3 regions of the Caproicibacterium lactatifermentans genome follow, and region 2 is predicted to be linked to each of the others. Evidence: predicted binding sites of a transcription regulator. Region 2 holds the regulator's gene; each other region holds the start of a gene.

Region 1 (4,728 bases), 600 kb from region 2:
CGGGCAACAACCCCTACATGGTGCGCTCTCTGGGTGTTAACACTGACAGTATGACGATGATTGCGCTGGTTATCAGCAACGGACTGGTGGCGCTTTCCGGCGGCCTGTTCGCACAGGTACAGGGTTCCGCTTCTGTGGATATGGGCGTTGGCACCATCGTTATCGGCTTGGCGTCCGTCATTATCGGCGAAGTGGTGCTGGGGCGCCGCGTCAGTTTTATGCTGCGGCTGATCTGTATGGTGCTGGGCTCGATTATTTACCGTGCGGTGATTGCCATTGTTCTGTTCTTTGGTCTGCGCAGCACGGACATGAAGCTGATTACCGCTATCATTGTAGCAGTGGCACTGTTTGTGCCGAAAGTGAAAAAGGACGTTACCCGCTGGAATGCTATCCGCAGGGAAAAGCAGGAACCGGTACCCGTGCCGGACGGCACAGACGGCCTGTACAAAGCGAACAAACCGGACGAAAGGGAGTGAGAAGATGCTGCAGCTGACAAATGTATGCAAGACATTTAACAAAGGGACTGTCAATGAAAAGCGTGCGCTTACAAATATTACCCTGCACCTGCAGCCCGGCGATTTTGTGACCATTATTGGCGGCAACGGCGCTGGAAAAAGTACGCTGCTGAACTTAATTGCAGGTGCTTTCCCATGCGACAGCGGCAGCATCGTGCTGGACAGCGTCGATGTTACCCGCCTGCCGGAGCACAAGCGTGCAAAGTATTTGGGGCGCGTGTTCCAGGACCCTATGCGCGGTACAGCCGGAGATATGAATATTGAAGAGAATTTGGCAATGGCCTACCGCCGTGGAAAATCCCGCACCCTGCGCTGGGGCATTACCAGTGAAGAACGCACTTTGTATAAAGAAAGACTGAAAGTTTTGGACCTCGGACTAGAGAATCGCCTAACCAGTAAAGTTGGACTGCTTTCCGGCGGCCAGCGGCAGGCACTGACACTGTTGATGGCAACACTGCAGAAGCCGCAGCTGCTGCTATTGGATGAACACACTGCGGCACTGGACCCGAAAACGGCGGATACGGTGTTGCAGCAGACCAAAAAAATTGTAGAAGAACAGAATTTAACAGCGATGATGGTGACGCACAATATGCGGCAGGCCATTGAACTGGGAAACCGTATCATCATGATGGGCAGCGGACATATTCTGTTCGATATTGGCGGGGAAGAGAAAAAGCATCTGAAAGTGGATGACCTTCTTAAACGCTTTCAGACAGCAGAAGGCCATGAGCTGGACAACGACCGCATGCTGCTTTCCTGATTTTTCTTTCTTGTCTTGTATAGAAAAGGCCGCTGTGACGAGGGAAAAAGTCACAGCGGCCTTTTTTTCTGCGCTGACATCACACATATCATGGGCAGAAAGAAAGTTCCTTTTGGAAATGACTGTGCTGCAGAAGATGCAAAACGAAGCAGACAGTAAAAATGCATTTGTCACCGCCTAACCGGCCGCTGCTACGACCCGGAACTGCCACCGTCCGCACATCGCGTCTTTTAATTCCTATAAGACAATTAAGTAAAAGGTACGAAAGGGGAAATGCTATGAGAGGGGAATTTCCACCAAAATGGCGGTGCGATGCAGACTGTTTGACCTCGGCGATGCGGCCGGCTGACGCGGATAACAACCAATGACAACCTCCATGCCATGTGCTTTTATCAAAAGCGCGGCTTTGACATGGTGCAGATTTTCCGCAATGCCGTGCAGGCATCATGCCGGTTAAAGCCGTCTATTCCACTGACCGGCGACTTTGATATTCCCATTCGTCACGAAATTGAAAAGGTCCTGTAAGAGAGGAGAAATGCCATTGCGGTACAAAAAGGAAATTACTTTAAAAGACGGACAGGACTGCCTTCTGCGCAGCGCTGTTGCAGAAGATGCACAGGAGATTTTAGAGCATCAGCGTATTACTTCCGCAGAAACAGACTTTATGGCGCGTTATCCGGACGAGATATGCGATACACCGGAAAAGGAAGCATACCTTCTGCAAGCCGTGGAGGCAGACCCGCACAGCATTATGCTGTCTGCTTTTGTCAGCGGAAATCTGGCGGGCAGTGCGAGTGTTTTTACGGATAAAGTGCATTCCCGCTGTGGTCACCGCGGTGATTTCGGCATTTCCGTAAAACAGAAATACTGGAATGAGGGCATTGGCTCCGCGCTGCTGCAGGCGTGTTTGGAGGCAGCCCAGAGAGCCGGACTGGAACAGGTGGAGCTGGGTGTGGTGGATACTAACCTGCGCGCTTTTCACCTGTACCGCAGGTTTGGGTTCCAAATTTATGGGATGCTGCCCAATGCATTTCGCTATCGGGACGGCAGCTATGCCGGTGAATATGAGATGGTATGCAAATTTTCCGAACAGAAATAAAATAACAAGGGAACGCTGGTGCGTTTTGTGTTCCGCAGAATGTTCGCGCCGCAGCAAAATGCAGCGGCATAAAAAGGCAAAAATCGTTTTTGACGAAGTATTCACAATTTGTTTATTGAAATTTTCCAGCGAATGGTTTACAATGGATTTAGCACTTGACGAAGCAGAGTGCTAAAAACAAGAATCAGAGGCGGTATTGCAATGAAACAGTTTAAGGCAGAGTCAAAACGTCTTTTGGACTTGATGATTAACTCTATTTACACGCACAAGGAAATCTTCATGCGCGAACTAATCAGCAACGCAAGTGATGCGATAGATAAGATGTATTATCGGTCCCTGCAGGAAAACGACACGGGCCTTTCCCGTGACGATTTCAAAATTCACATTGCACTGGACAAACCGGGCCGCAAAATTATTATTGAGGATAACGGCTGCGGCATGACAAAGGACGACATGGAAAAGGACCTCGGCACTATCGCCAAGTCCGGCTCCCTCGCCTTTAAGCAGGAAAACAAAGACAAAAAGAACGATAATAACATCGATATCATCGGTCAGTTCGGTGTTGGCTTTTATGCGGCCTTTATGGTGGCAAAGCAGGTTACAGTGGAAAGCAAAGCCTACGGCAGCGATGAAGCATGGTGCTGGCAGAGCAGCGGTGCGGAGGGATACACTGTGGACCCCTGTGAAAAAGCAGAGCGCGGCACAAAAATCACACTGGACCTGAAGGACAATACAGACGACGACAATTACGACACATACCTTGACCAGTACACGATTAAGAACCTCATTAAGAAATACAGCGACTATATCCGCTATCCTATTCGCATGGATATGCAGAAGAGCCGCCAAAAACCAAAGCCGGAAAATGCTCCTAAGGACTATAAGCCGGAGTATGAGGACTATACCGAAGTGGAAACACTGAACTCCATGGTCCCCTTATGGCGGAAGAACAAAAACGAGGTAAAGCCGGAAGAGTACAACAGCTTCTATAAAAACAAGTTCGGCGACTATGAGGACCCGCTTAAGGTGATTCACAGCTACAACGAAGGTGTAGCTACTTACACAGCACTGCTGTTTATTCCGGCACGCGCCAGCTATGACTACTACACCCGTGACTATGAAAAGGGATTGCAGCTGTACAGCAACGGCGTGCTCATTATGGACAAATGTTCCGACCTGCTGCCGGACTGCTTCAGCTTTGTACGCGGCCTTGTCGACAGCCAGGACCTGAGCCTCAACATTTCCCGTGAAACGCTGCAGCATGACCACCAGCTGCATATTATTGAGGGCCGTCTGGAAAAGAAGATTAAGTCTGAACTGCTGAATATGCTGAAAAACGACCGCGAAAAGTACGAGCAGTTCTATAAAGCCTTTGGTCTGCAGCTGAAGTACGGTGTTTACAGCGACTTCGGTCAGCACAAAGAACTGCTGCAGGACTTGCTGCTGTTCTACTCCAGCAGTGAAAAGAAACTGGTTACCCTGCAGGAGTATGTGGACCGTATGAAGCCGGACCAGAAGAACATTTACTATGCCTGCGGTGAAACGACCGCCAAAGTGGATATGCTGCCGCAGACCGAGGCGGTTAAGGACAAGGGGTACGAGATTCTGTACCTGACCAGCCCCGTGGACGAGTTTGCTCTGCGTGCTCTGATGAAGTACGACGACAAAGAGTTCAAGTCTGTTTCAGACGATGACCTTGACCTGCAGACCGAAGAGGAAAAAGCGGCCGCTAAGAAGAAAGTGGAAGAAAACAAGGATATGCTTAACTTCATGAAGGACGCCCTGAATGGTGAAGTGAAGGAAGTTATCCTTTCCACAAAGCTCAAGAGCCACCCTGTCTGCCTGTCCACAAATGGTGCCCTGTCCATGGGGATGGAAAAGGTGCTGAATCAGATGCCGAACAATGGTGGGGAAAAGGTCAAGGCACAGCGGGTGCTGGAAATCAACGCAAATCATCCGGTTTTCCAGAAGCTCACAGCGCTGTACAAGCTGGACCAGAATACGCTGAAAAAGTATACGAAGCTGCTGTATACACAGGCACTACTGATTGAGGGCGTACAGATTGAGGACCCGGTTTCTTTCAGCAATGACATCTGCGATTTGATGGTTAAAGCATAAATCGTTCTTATAAAACAGACAGTATGATAAAAGAGGTCGCCGTATCACATTTTGTGGTACAGCGGCCTCTCTGCTTTCTTATTTATGTTGTATTTTAGAAATCAATCTTTTCCTGCAGCCAGTCGGTCAGTTTGTCGATAGAAATGCGCTCCTGATTCATGGAGTCACGGTCACGGATAGTGACGCAGCCGTCATCGCCGCTATCAAAGTCATAGGTAATGCAGTACGGCGTGCCA
Region 2 (4,728 bases):
ACATTCATCCGGGTTAATGCCCTTGAAAGGCTCCTTGCCGGTAGCCTTCTTAACAGCTTCCTGTACAGCAGGAACACGGGAAGAACCGCCGACCAGCAGGACCTTGTTCAGGTCACCGAAGGACAGGCCGGCATCTTTCATCGCCTGCTGCACCGGGCCCATGGTCTTTTCGACCAGGTCTGCGGTCAGTTCGTCGAACTTTGCGCGCGACAATGTCATATCCAAATGTTTCGGGCCAGTTGCATCGGCCGTGATGAATGGCAGGTTAATCTGTGTGCTGGTCATGCCGGAAAGTTCAATCTTTGCCTTTTCTGCCGCTTCTTTCAGGCGCTGAATAGCCATCTTGTCATTGGAAAGGTCAATACCGTTTTCCTTCTTGAACTCGCCAATCATCCAGTCCATGATGCGCTTATCAAAGTCATCGCCGCCCAGACGGTTATTGCCTGCGGTAGCCAAAACCTCCTGCACACCATCGCCCATTTCAATAATGGAAACATCGAAGGTGCCGCCGCCAAGGTCATACACCATAATCTTCTGTTCGTCGCCCTTGTCAATGCCATAGGACAAAGCCGCGGCCGTCGGTTCGTTGATAATACGCTTAACATCCAGGCCTGCAATCTTGCCGGCATCCTTGGTTGCCTGGCGCTGAGAATCCGTAAAGTATGCCGGTACGGTGATAACTGCATTGCTGACCGAAGAACCCAAATAAGCTTCTGCATCCGCCTTCAGCTTCTGCAGAATCATCGCGCTGATTTCCTGCGGAGTGTACTGCTTGTCATCAATGGTTACTTTATAGTCAGAGCCCATCTCACGCTTAATGGAACTTACGGTGCGGTCCGGGTTTGCAATGGCCTGCCGCTTTGCGGCCTGGCCGACAATGCGCTCGCCGTCTTTTTTAAAAGCAACAATGGAAGGGGTTGTGCGGGCACCCTCAGCATTGGGGATAACAACCGGCTTACCGCCTTCAATAACAGCAACGCAGGAGTTGGTCGTGCCTAAGTCAATACCAATGGTCTTACTCATAATGAATACCTCCAGTTTAACCACACTTACGGGATTCGGTAAAATATTTTTTTAATGATGATAAAATGTATATCTTCCGGCTTTCACCGGTCTCTGGAACTAGTTCGCGACTTTGACCATCGCGTGGCGGACCACTTTGTCCCCCAGCATATAGCCCTGCTGGTAAACTTCCGCAATCACATTTTCGCCAAGAGTGTCGTCCTCCGTATGGGAAACCGCGTTGTGCAGCTGTGCATCAAATTTTTCCCCTGCCTTGCCCATCGGCTCTACACCGAGTTTTTCAAGGGTGGAAAGCATTTGTTTCTGCACCATTTCAATGCCTTTGCGCAGATCCTCTGTGGAACACTCGGCCTGTCCCAGCGCACGCTCCAGATTGTCAGCCACCGGCAGGAACTCCTTTACGGTGTCCGCTGTAGCGCTGGCATACAGTGCGTTTTTCTCGCGCTCTGTGCGTTTGCGGTAGTTGTCATACTCGGCCGCGGTGCGCATCAGCCGGTCTTTCTGCTGGTCCGCTTCCATTTTGAAAGCAGCCAAGTCATTCTGCAGTTTTTCCAGCTTTTCTTTCAGTTCCTTGTTTTCTTTTTTGCTGGCCTTTCCAGCCGGTTTGTCTTTCTGGTCCTCAGCGGGCTCAGACGGCTTCGGTTCCTCTTTCTGGGGCTGTTCGGTTTCCGGCGCTGTTTTCTGCTGTGGCTCGTTTTCTTCGGCGCCTTGTGTTTCCTTTTTTTCTTCGGTACTCAAAGTCCCATCTACCCCCTTCATCTATGCAATCCAAAATTTCTGGGAATTGTCTTCCTTTTACTGCCAGTCTATCAGCTCTGTCAGCATACGGCCAACATTGCGGGCAACATAATCAATGCTGCCAATCAGTTTCGGGTAATCCATGCGCATCGGCCCCAGCACGGCGATTGCACCGGCATCCTGTTGGTGCACCGCATAATGCGCCACAATCAGCCCGGTTCCGCGCAGTGCGGACACGCCGCTCTCATTTCCCAAATACACACGGGAACCGGACCTGCGCAGCAAACCATATACTTGCTGCGGCTGCGACAGATAGCGCATCATGCGCCGCAGGTCATCCGCACCCAGTTCCGGAAAAAACAGCAGGTTTGTCTGGCCGTCCATGCACACGTCACTGCCCATTGCTTCCCTGGCCGCATCCTGCAGGGCCATCAGCGCACTGCTCATCAGCAGCGCCGTATCGCCCATGGACGCACCCATTGTCTGGATATACGCTGGTGTAATGCTGCGCACCGGCCGTCCGGCAAGGCTTTCATTAAACACACGGAAAAACACACGCAGAATTTCCGGCGAAAGCTCAAAGCCGCAGTGGAACACACGGCTGTGCATCGTGCCGGAAGTCGTCATCAAAATCAGCATGGCCGTATGACGGCTGGTCTGTACGAACTGAATGCCGGCCACTGCCGCGGCACTGCCGCTCGGTGTAGTTGTAATCGCTGCCATGTGGCTGATGCCCGCCAACGTGCGGGCCACGCCGTCCAGCAGTTTTTCCGGGTCGTAGGCACTGGGCAGCAGCAGCGCATCAATAAAGTGGCGTTCTTCCGGTGTAACACTGGCCGGCTTCATCAGCTCATCCAGGTACAGCCGATATCCCTGCTCGCTGGGCACCCGCCCGGCGGAGGTGTGCGGCTGGTCCAACAGGCCCATCGCCGCCAAGTCACTCATCTCGTTGCGCACTGTTGCGCTGGACACGGAAAAGTCCAAATTGTCACACAGGACCTTGCTGCCCACCGGTTCGCCCGAAACCATATACAGCTCAATAATTGCCGACAGGATTTTCTGCTTGCGCGGTGTCAATTCCATATCCTCACCCTCTTTTGTAGTTAGCACTCTATGCTTATGAGTGCTAACTGCATTACTTAATGTATCATTACTTTGCCCCTGTGTCAATAGGTTAATTGTAAATACATTATGAATTTGTAGACTTTCATAAAAAAAGCGCCCATTTGGGGCGCGGTTTTTACCGTTCACAGTTCCTCCAACAAATCCGCCAGCAGCGGATTTGAAACCAGAAATCCCCGCCGTGTCAGCCGCAGGCTCTCCGGTGATACCTGTGTCAGGCCGGCCGGCACATATCGCTGTGCTGTCCGCCGCATGGCATCCGGAATACCATGCCCAAAGCGCTTCCGACAGTCAGCTTCCCGCAGGCCAGCCGTCAGCCGCAGGCGCAGCATGGCGTATTCCGCAAACGAGCCCGCCGGTATTTCTGCATCTTCTTCCGGCAGCGGTGCCTCCCCTGCCAAAAAGCCCCGCAGTGAGCGTGGCCAGTAAAAGCGTTTTCCGCCGAAATAGGAATGTGCCGCCGGACCAAGCCCCAGGTATGGTGCAAGGTCCCAATATTTTAGGTTGTGGCGGCTCTCTTGTCCGGGCCGCGCAAAGTTGCTGATTTCATACTGCCGCAGGCCGCCTTTCTCCGCTAGACTGCATGCTTTTTCATACAGTTCCGCGGCCTTGTCATCGTCCGGCAGGTCCATCTGCTCCCGCCGCTGCCAGTAAGCTGTGTGCGGCTCTATCCGCAGAAGGTACATGGATAGGTGCGTCACGCCTGCCTGCAAACAAAACTGCACGCTTTTTTGCAGGGTTTCTGCCGTCTGTCCCGGCACCGCCAGCATCAGGTCCAGCGAAACATTCGCAATGCCCGCCCGGTGTGCGTCTTCTACGGCCCGTGCCGCATCCTGCGCCGTATGCTGTCTGCCCAGCAGCCGCAGTTCCCGTTCATCCGCGCTCTGTAAGCCCAGCGATACACGATTTACTCCGGCAGCATGTACCTGCTCAAACAGCGGCTGCAGCTCGCCGTCCGGATTCGCTTCCAGCGTGATTTCCGCATTTTCCAACCCGAAAGCCTGTCGAGCCGCCGTCAAAATACGGCACAGCCGCTCCGCCCCCAGCAGGCTCGGTGTACCGCCGCCAAAATAAAGAGTGTCCGCTGTCATGTCCGGATATTCCAACTTGTATTTTTTTATTTCTTCAATAATACGATTCGTATATAAATTCATCGTGCGGTCGTCCCCTCGCAGGGAAAAAAAGTCGCAGTACGGACATTTTCCGCTGCAAAACGGCACATGAATATACAGACCAACAGGTTGCATGGTGTGTTCCTCCTCTTTTGCAAAGCAGTGCTTTATGTTATAATACTACATTATAAAGAGGATTCAAAACAGGCTGCACCAGCGGCCGAGTTTCCCGGGAAAGGGGGAGTTGCCTTGCGTATTCCGCGTGAACGTATCCGCAACTTCAGCATTATTGCACATATCGACCACGGCAAATCCACACTTGCCGACCGTATTCTGGAACAAACCAAGTCTGTTCCCCTGCGTGAAATGGAAAATCAGATTCTTGACGACATGGACTTGGAACGTGAGCACGGCATTACTATTAAAGCTCGCGCGGTTACTTTGGTGTACACCGCCAAAGATGGGCTGGATTATATTTTTAACCTGATTGATACCCCCGGGCATGTGGACTTCAACTATGAAGTAAGCCGCTCGCTGGCCGCCTGTGAGGGCGCTGTGCTTGTGGTCGATGCAACACAGGGCATTGAGGCCCAAACGCTGGCAAACACCTATCTTGCCGCCGATGCCGGGTTGGAAATTCTTCCGGTCATCAATAAAATAGACCTGCCCAGTGCCAACCCCGATCGGGTGAAAAAAGAAATTGAAGACGTCATTGGCATCCCCGCGCAGGATG
Region 3 (4,728 bases), 520 kb from region 2:
ATCTGGTGCTTTACAATACGGTCCTCCAGCGACTGAAATGTGATAACGCACAGCCTGCCGCCCGGTTCCAGCGCATCAAAAGCGGCGGTCAGGCCCGCCTGCAAAGCATCCAATTCCCCATTAACAGCGATACGCAGCGCCTGAAAAGTTTTGCGGGCCGGATGGTGTCCCGGACGGCGCCGTGCAGCGGCCGGAATGCTGTCCTTTACCAGCTGCGCAAGCTGACAGGTGGTCTGAATCGGCTGTTTCTCCCGTTCCCGCACAATATTCTGCGCGATACGGGCCGCAAAACGCTCTTCCCCATACCTGCTGAGGATTTCCGCCAGCTGCTGCCATGGCAGTGTGTTGACCAAATCCGCGGCACTCGGGCCGGACTGACTCATTCGCATATCCAGTGGTGCGTCCTGATGATAAGAAAAGCCACGCTCTGCATCGTCCAGCTGATGAGAAGAAACGCCCAAATCCAGCAAAACGCCGTTCACCGGAAGCATTTTCTCCTCTTCAGCCAGTGTCAGCATATCCGAAAAGTTTCCCTGCCGCAGAATGCTGTGGGGGTTGTCCGCAAAGCGTTCCCGGCAGGCAGCAATGGCATCTGGGTCACGGTCAATGGAAAGCAGCCGTCCGGTACCGGTCAGTTGCTTTAAAATTGCCCCGCTATGGCCGCCGCCGCCTGCTGTACCATCAATATAGCGTCCATCCGGCTGCACCGCGAGACTTTCAATCGTCTCGTGAAACAAAACCGGGATATGCTCAAATTCCATGCTGCCTCCATCTGCTTTTCTTACAGGTCCAATTCATCCATTGCCTCTGCAATGCTTTCATCGGTCAGGTTGTTGTTAAAGGCGTTCCACGCGTCTGTGTTCCAAATTTCCGCCCGGCTGGCGGCACCAATAAAGGTGACGTCTCGTGTCAAGCTGGCATGGTCACGCAGCGGCTGTGGGATAAGGATACGGCCCTGCTTGTCCGGCATGACTTCCGCCGCGCCGGAGAAGAAGAAACGCTGCAGTCCGCGGGCCTTGCTGATTGGCATGGCACAAACTTTTTCCTGCAGGCGTTCCCATTCTTTCGGTGAAAAGACGAAAAGGCAATGGTCAAGACCCTTGGCGATATAAAAATGCTCCCCCAAATCCTCCCGGAATTTGGAAGGTACAATCACACGCCCTTTGGCGTCAATATTATGTTGGTATTCACCTATCAACATAATTCTTTACCATATGGAAAGGGAACCACTTTACATAGAAAGGGAACCACTTTCCACCACCTTTCACCACTGATGCTTTTATTATAGAACAATCATACTGGGATTGCAATGATTTTTGCCTGAAAGATGCGGGCTAGAAAGGACAGGAAGCACAAAAAAGCCGCCGCAGCGCACCTTTTCGCAGGCACACTGCAGCGGCTTTCCTGCCACTGGTAAAAAATACATGACTTCTTTGCAGAGTCGTATATTTGAATTAGTACATTCCGCCGCCCATGTTCGGGTCAGCAGCCGGGGCAGCCGGAGCCTTGGGTTCCGGCTTATCAGTAATCAGAGATTCTGTTGTCAGCACGGTTTCAGCAACAGAAGCAGCATTCTGCAGAGCAGAACGGGTAACCTTTGTTGGGTCAACAACACCGAAGGAGAGCATACCGCCATATGTGCCGTCTGCAGCGTTAAAGCCATAGCCGACCTTGTTTTCCTTCTTGATGTTCTCCAGAACGACGGAGCCTTCCATGCCAGCATTCGCGACAATCTGACGAATTGGCTCTTCCAGAGCTTTCAGCACGATGGAAACGCCGGTCTTCTCATCGCCGGACTTGCTAGCCAGCAGTTTTTCAACTGCTGGCATAGCATTGACCAAAGCAGTGCCGCCGCCGGCAACGATTCCCTCTTCAACAGCTGCCTTTGTGGAATTCAAAGCATCCTCAATGCGCAGCTTCTTTTCCTTCATTTCCACTTCGGTTGCAGCACCGACCTTGATAACTGCTACGCCGCCGGCCAGTTTTGCCAGGCGCTCCTGCAGCTTCTCACGGTCAAAGTCAGAGGTGGTTTCGCTAATCTGTGCACGAATCTGGTCCTCACGGGCTTCAATGTCCTTCTTGTCGCCGCAGCCGTCGACAATGATGGTGTTCTCTTTGTCAACCTTAACCTGACGTGCACGGCCCAGCATATTCAGTTCAACGTCCTTGAACTCAACGCCCAAGTCGGAGCTGATGACCTTGCCGCCGGTCAGGGTAGCGATATCTTCCAGCATTTCCTTGCGGCGGTCGCCGAAGCCCGGTGCCTTCACAGCGCAGAAGCTCAGGGTACCGCGCAGCTTGTTGAGCAGCAGGTTCGTCAGGGCATCGCCCTCAACGTCGTCCGCAATGATGAGGAACTTCTTGCCGGTGTTGACAATCTTTTCGAGCAGCGGCAGAATCTCCTGGAATGAGGAAATCTTCTTATCGGTGATGATGATGTACGGGTCGTCCAGTTCGCAGGTCATTTTGTCGGTATCGGTGACGAGGTATGGGGAAACATAGCCGCGGTCAAACATCATGCCTTCTACGACTTCGCTGTAAGTTTCAGCAGTCTTGGACTCTTCAATGGTGATGACGCCATCGCTGGTGACCTTCTCCATTGCGTCAGCAATCAGGTTGCCGACAAAGGAGCTAGAGGAAGAAACGGTTGCAACACGCGCAATGTCATCCTTGCCCTTGACAGCCTGGCTGTTCTTCTTAATTGCCTCAACAGCTATATCAACAGCTTCCTGCATGCCGCTGCGGATTGCCATCGGGCTTGCACCGGCGGTAACATTCTTCATGCCTTCATGAATGAGAGCCTGTGCCAAAACAGTAGCAGTTGTGGTGCCGTCGCCCGCAACATCGTTTGTCTTCGTAGCGACTTCTTTAACCAGCTGTGCACCCATGTTCTCAAAGGGGTCTTCCAATTCAATCTCTTTGGCAATGGTTACACCATCATTAGTGATGAGCGGTGCACCGTACTTTTTGTCCAGCACAACGTTGCGGCCCTTCGGGCCGAGGGTAATCTTAACGGTATCAGAAAGCTTATCGACGCCTTTCATCAAAGCCTTGCGTGCGTCTTCGCCGTAAATAATCTGTTTCGACATACTTCATACCTCCAAATGTATTGTTCGGTGTCTGCAACATCCTGCAGCACCAGGTATTCAAAAATTATTCGACAACTGCCAGAACATCGGACTGACGAACAATGGTGTAATCTTCGCCGTCGACCTTCACTTCGGTGCCGGAATACTTGCTGGTCAGTACACGGTCGCCGACCTTAACAGTCATCTTAACTTCCTTGCCGTCTACCAATCCGCCAGGGCCAACTGCAACAACGTCAGCGACCTGAGGCTTCTCTTTTGCAGAGCCGGTCAGCAAAATACCACTTTTTGTGGTTTCTTCTGCGGGTTCCATTTTAATCAGGATTCTGTCGGACAAAGGTTTAATTGTCATAAAAATGCATCCTCCTTAACAGTTACATGGTAGAAATTATTTACTAGTTAGTTTAGCACTCGCTTTCCCTGAGTGCTAAACATTATTTTAGCCGATTTTTCCGAAAAATCAAGTCCTTTTTCAAAAAAAGTTCCGACTTCACAAATTATTTACAATTAAAGTGCCTTTTGGTTCTAATTTGGAATAAAAATGGCACTCTTTTTCTTAGAGTGCCAAGATTCCATACGTATATTCCCTTTTATGGATGCTTATAGAACATATAGGCACGGCATTTAATCATGCCATTATACAGTTTGCGGCTTTTATCGGCTTTCCGTCCAAAGCAGTGCTCAAAAATTTCATCGGAACAAATAACAGTATAATTCCAACCGCGGCGTGCCGGAAAAACTTGGCCCATGTTGCGGTACAAGGCTTCTGCCTGTTTAAGGTCCAGAAGGCGTTCGCCATAAGGCGGGTTGCAAATGACACAGCCATGCTCCGTCTGCGGGGCAAAATCGGCCAAATCTGCCTGCCGTGCCTGAATGCGGTCACCGACACCGGCCTTGCGGGCATTTTCCAGCGTCAGCTGAACCGCTTCCTCATTAATATCACTGCCGTAGCCGGTAAAAGCCGCGTCCCACAGGATAAGGTCCTGTGCACGTCCGCGCTCCTGCTCCCACAGTTCTTCCGGAATCTGCGGCCACTGCTGGGCCGTGAAGTGACGACGCAGACCGGGTGCCATATGCATGGCATACATAGCCGATTCAATCAAGATGGTACCGGAACCGCAGCAGGGGTCATATAGGTTTGCGTCCGTACGCACACGGGACAAGGCCGCCAGCGCCGCCGCCAGCGTTTCCTTAATCGGTGCCTGTGCCGCCTTTCTCCGGTAACCTCGCTTGTGCAGGCCAATGCCGGAAGTGTCCAGCATAACACGCACCTGGTCTTTCATAATCAGGAACTGCACCTGATACAAATTGCCGCTTTCCTTAAACCAGCTGACATGGTAACGGTTTTTCAAACGTTCCACAATCGCCTTTTTGATGATTTTCTGGCAGTCCGGCACACTGTGCAGCTGAGAAGAAAGGCAATGCCCCTTGACGGGGAACGCGTCCTCCCTGCCTATCCAGCATTCCCATGGCAGAGCACGCACGCCCTCAAAAAGCTGGTCAAACGTACAGGCAGGAAATGTACCCATTTCCACCTGTATCCGTTCCGCAAAACGGGAACATAGATTGGCCCGTACCAGCATCTGCGGGGTGCCGTCGAACAGTACATGACCATTTTGTGCCTGCACATTCTGTGCACCCA

The links. The regulator HrcA, encoded in region 2, represses chaperone genes, less so after heat shock. The targets are predictions, from matches to a motif close to TGTTAGCACTCNNNNNNNNNGAGTGCTAACA.
Region 1: the regulator HrcA is predicted to act here: its motif matches at 2,521-2,551, upstream of htpG (molecular chaperone HtpG).
Region 3: the regulator HrcA is predicted to act here: its motif matches at 3,489-3,519, upstream of GJQ69_RS03145 (co-chaperone GroES).

What each region holds. Positions count from the first base shown of each region.
Region 1 is NZ_CP046051.1:730,005-734,732, forward strand. Features, by position in the region: gene GJQ69_RS03525 (ABC transporter permease) at 1-476, shown strand, start outside; gene GJQ69_RS03530 (ABC transporter ATP-binding protein) at 481-1,275, shown strand; gene GJQ69_RS03535 (hypothetical protein) at 1,657-1,800, shown strand; gene GJQ69_RS03540 (GNAT family N-acetyltransferase) at 1,817-2,374, shown strand; gene htpG (molecular chaperone HtpG) at 2,570-4,492, shown strand; gene GJQ69_RS03550 (glycine--tRNA ligase) at 4,587-4,728, opposite strand, start outside.
Region 2 is NZ_CP046051.1:126,733-131,460, reverse strand. Features, by position in the region: gene dnaK (molecular chaperone DnaK) at 1-1,023, opposite strand, end outside; gene grpE (nucleotide exchange factor GrpE) at 1,123-1,782, opposite strand; gene hrcA (heat-inducible transcriptional repressor HrcA) at 1,819-2,844, opposite strand; gene hemW (radical SAM family heme chaperone HemW) at 3,009-4,130, opposite strand; gene lepA (translation elongation factor 4) at 4,245-4,728, shown strand, end outside.
Region 3 is NZ_CP046051.1:649,016-653,743, reverse strand. Features, by position in the region: gene rsmH (16S rRNA (cytosine(1402)-N(4))-methyltransferase RsmH) at 1-761, opposite strand, end outside; gene mraZ (division/cell wall cluster transcriptional repressor MraZ) at 782-1,201, opposite strand; gene groL (chaperonin GroEL) at 1,455-3,089, opposite strand; gene GJQ69_RS03145 (co-chaperone GroES) at 3,154-3,438, opposite strand; gene GJQ69_RS03140 (THUMP domain-containing class I SAM-dependent RNA methyltransferase) at 3,677-4,728, opposite strand, start outside.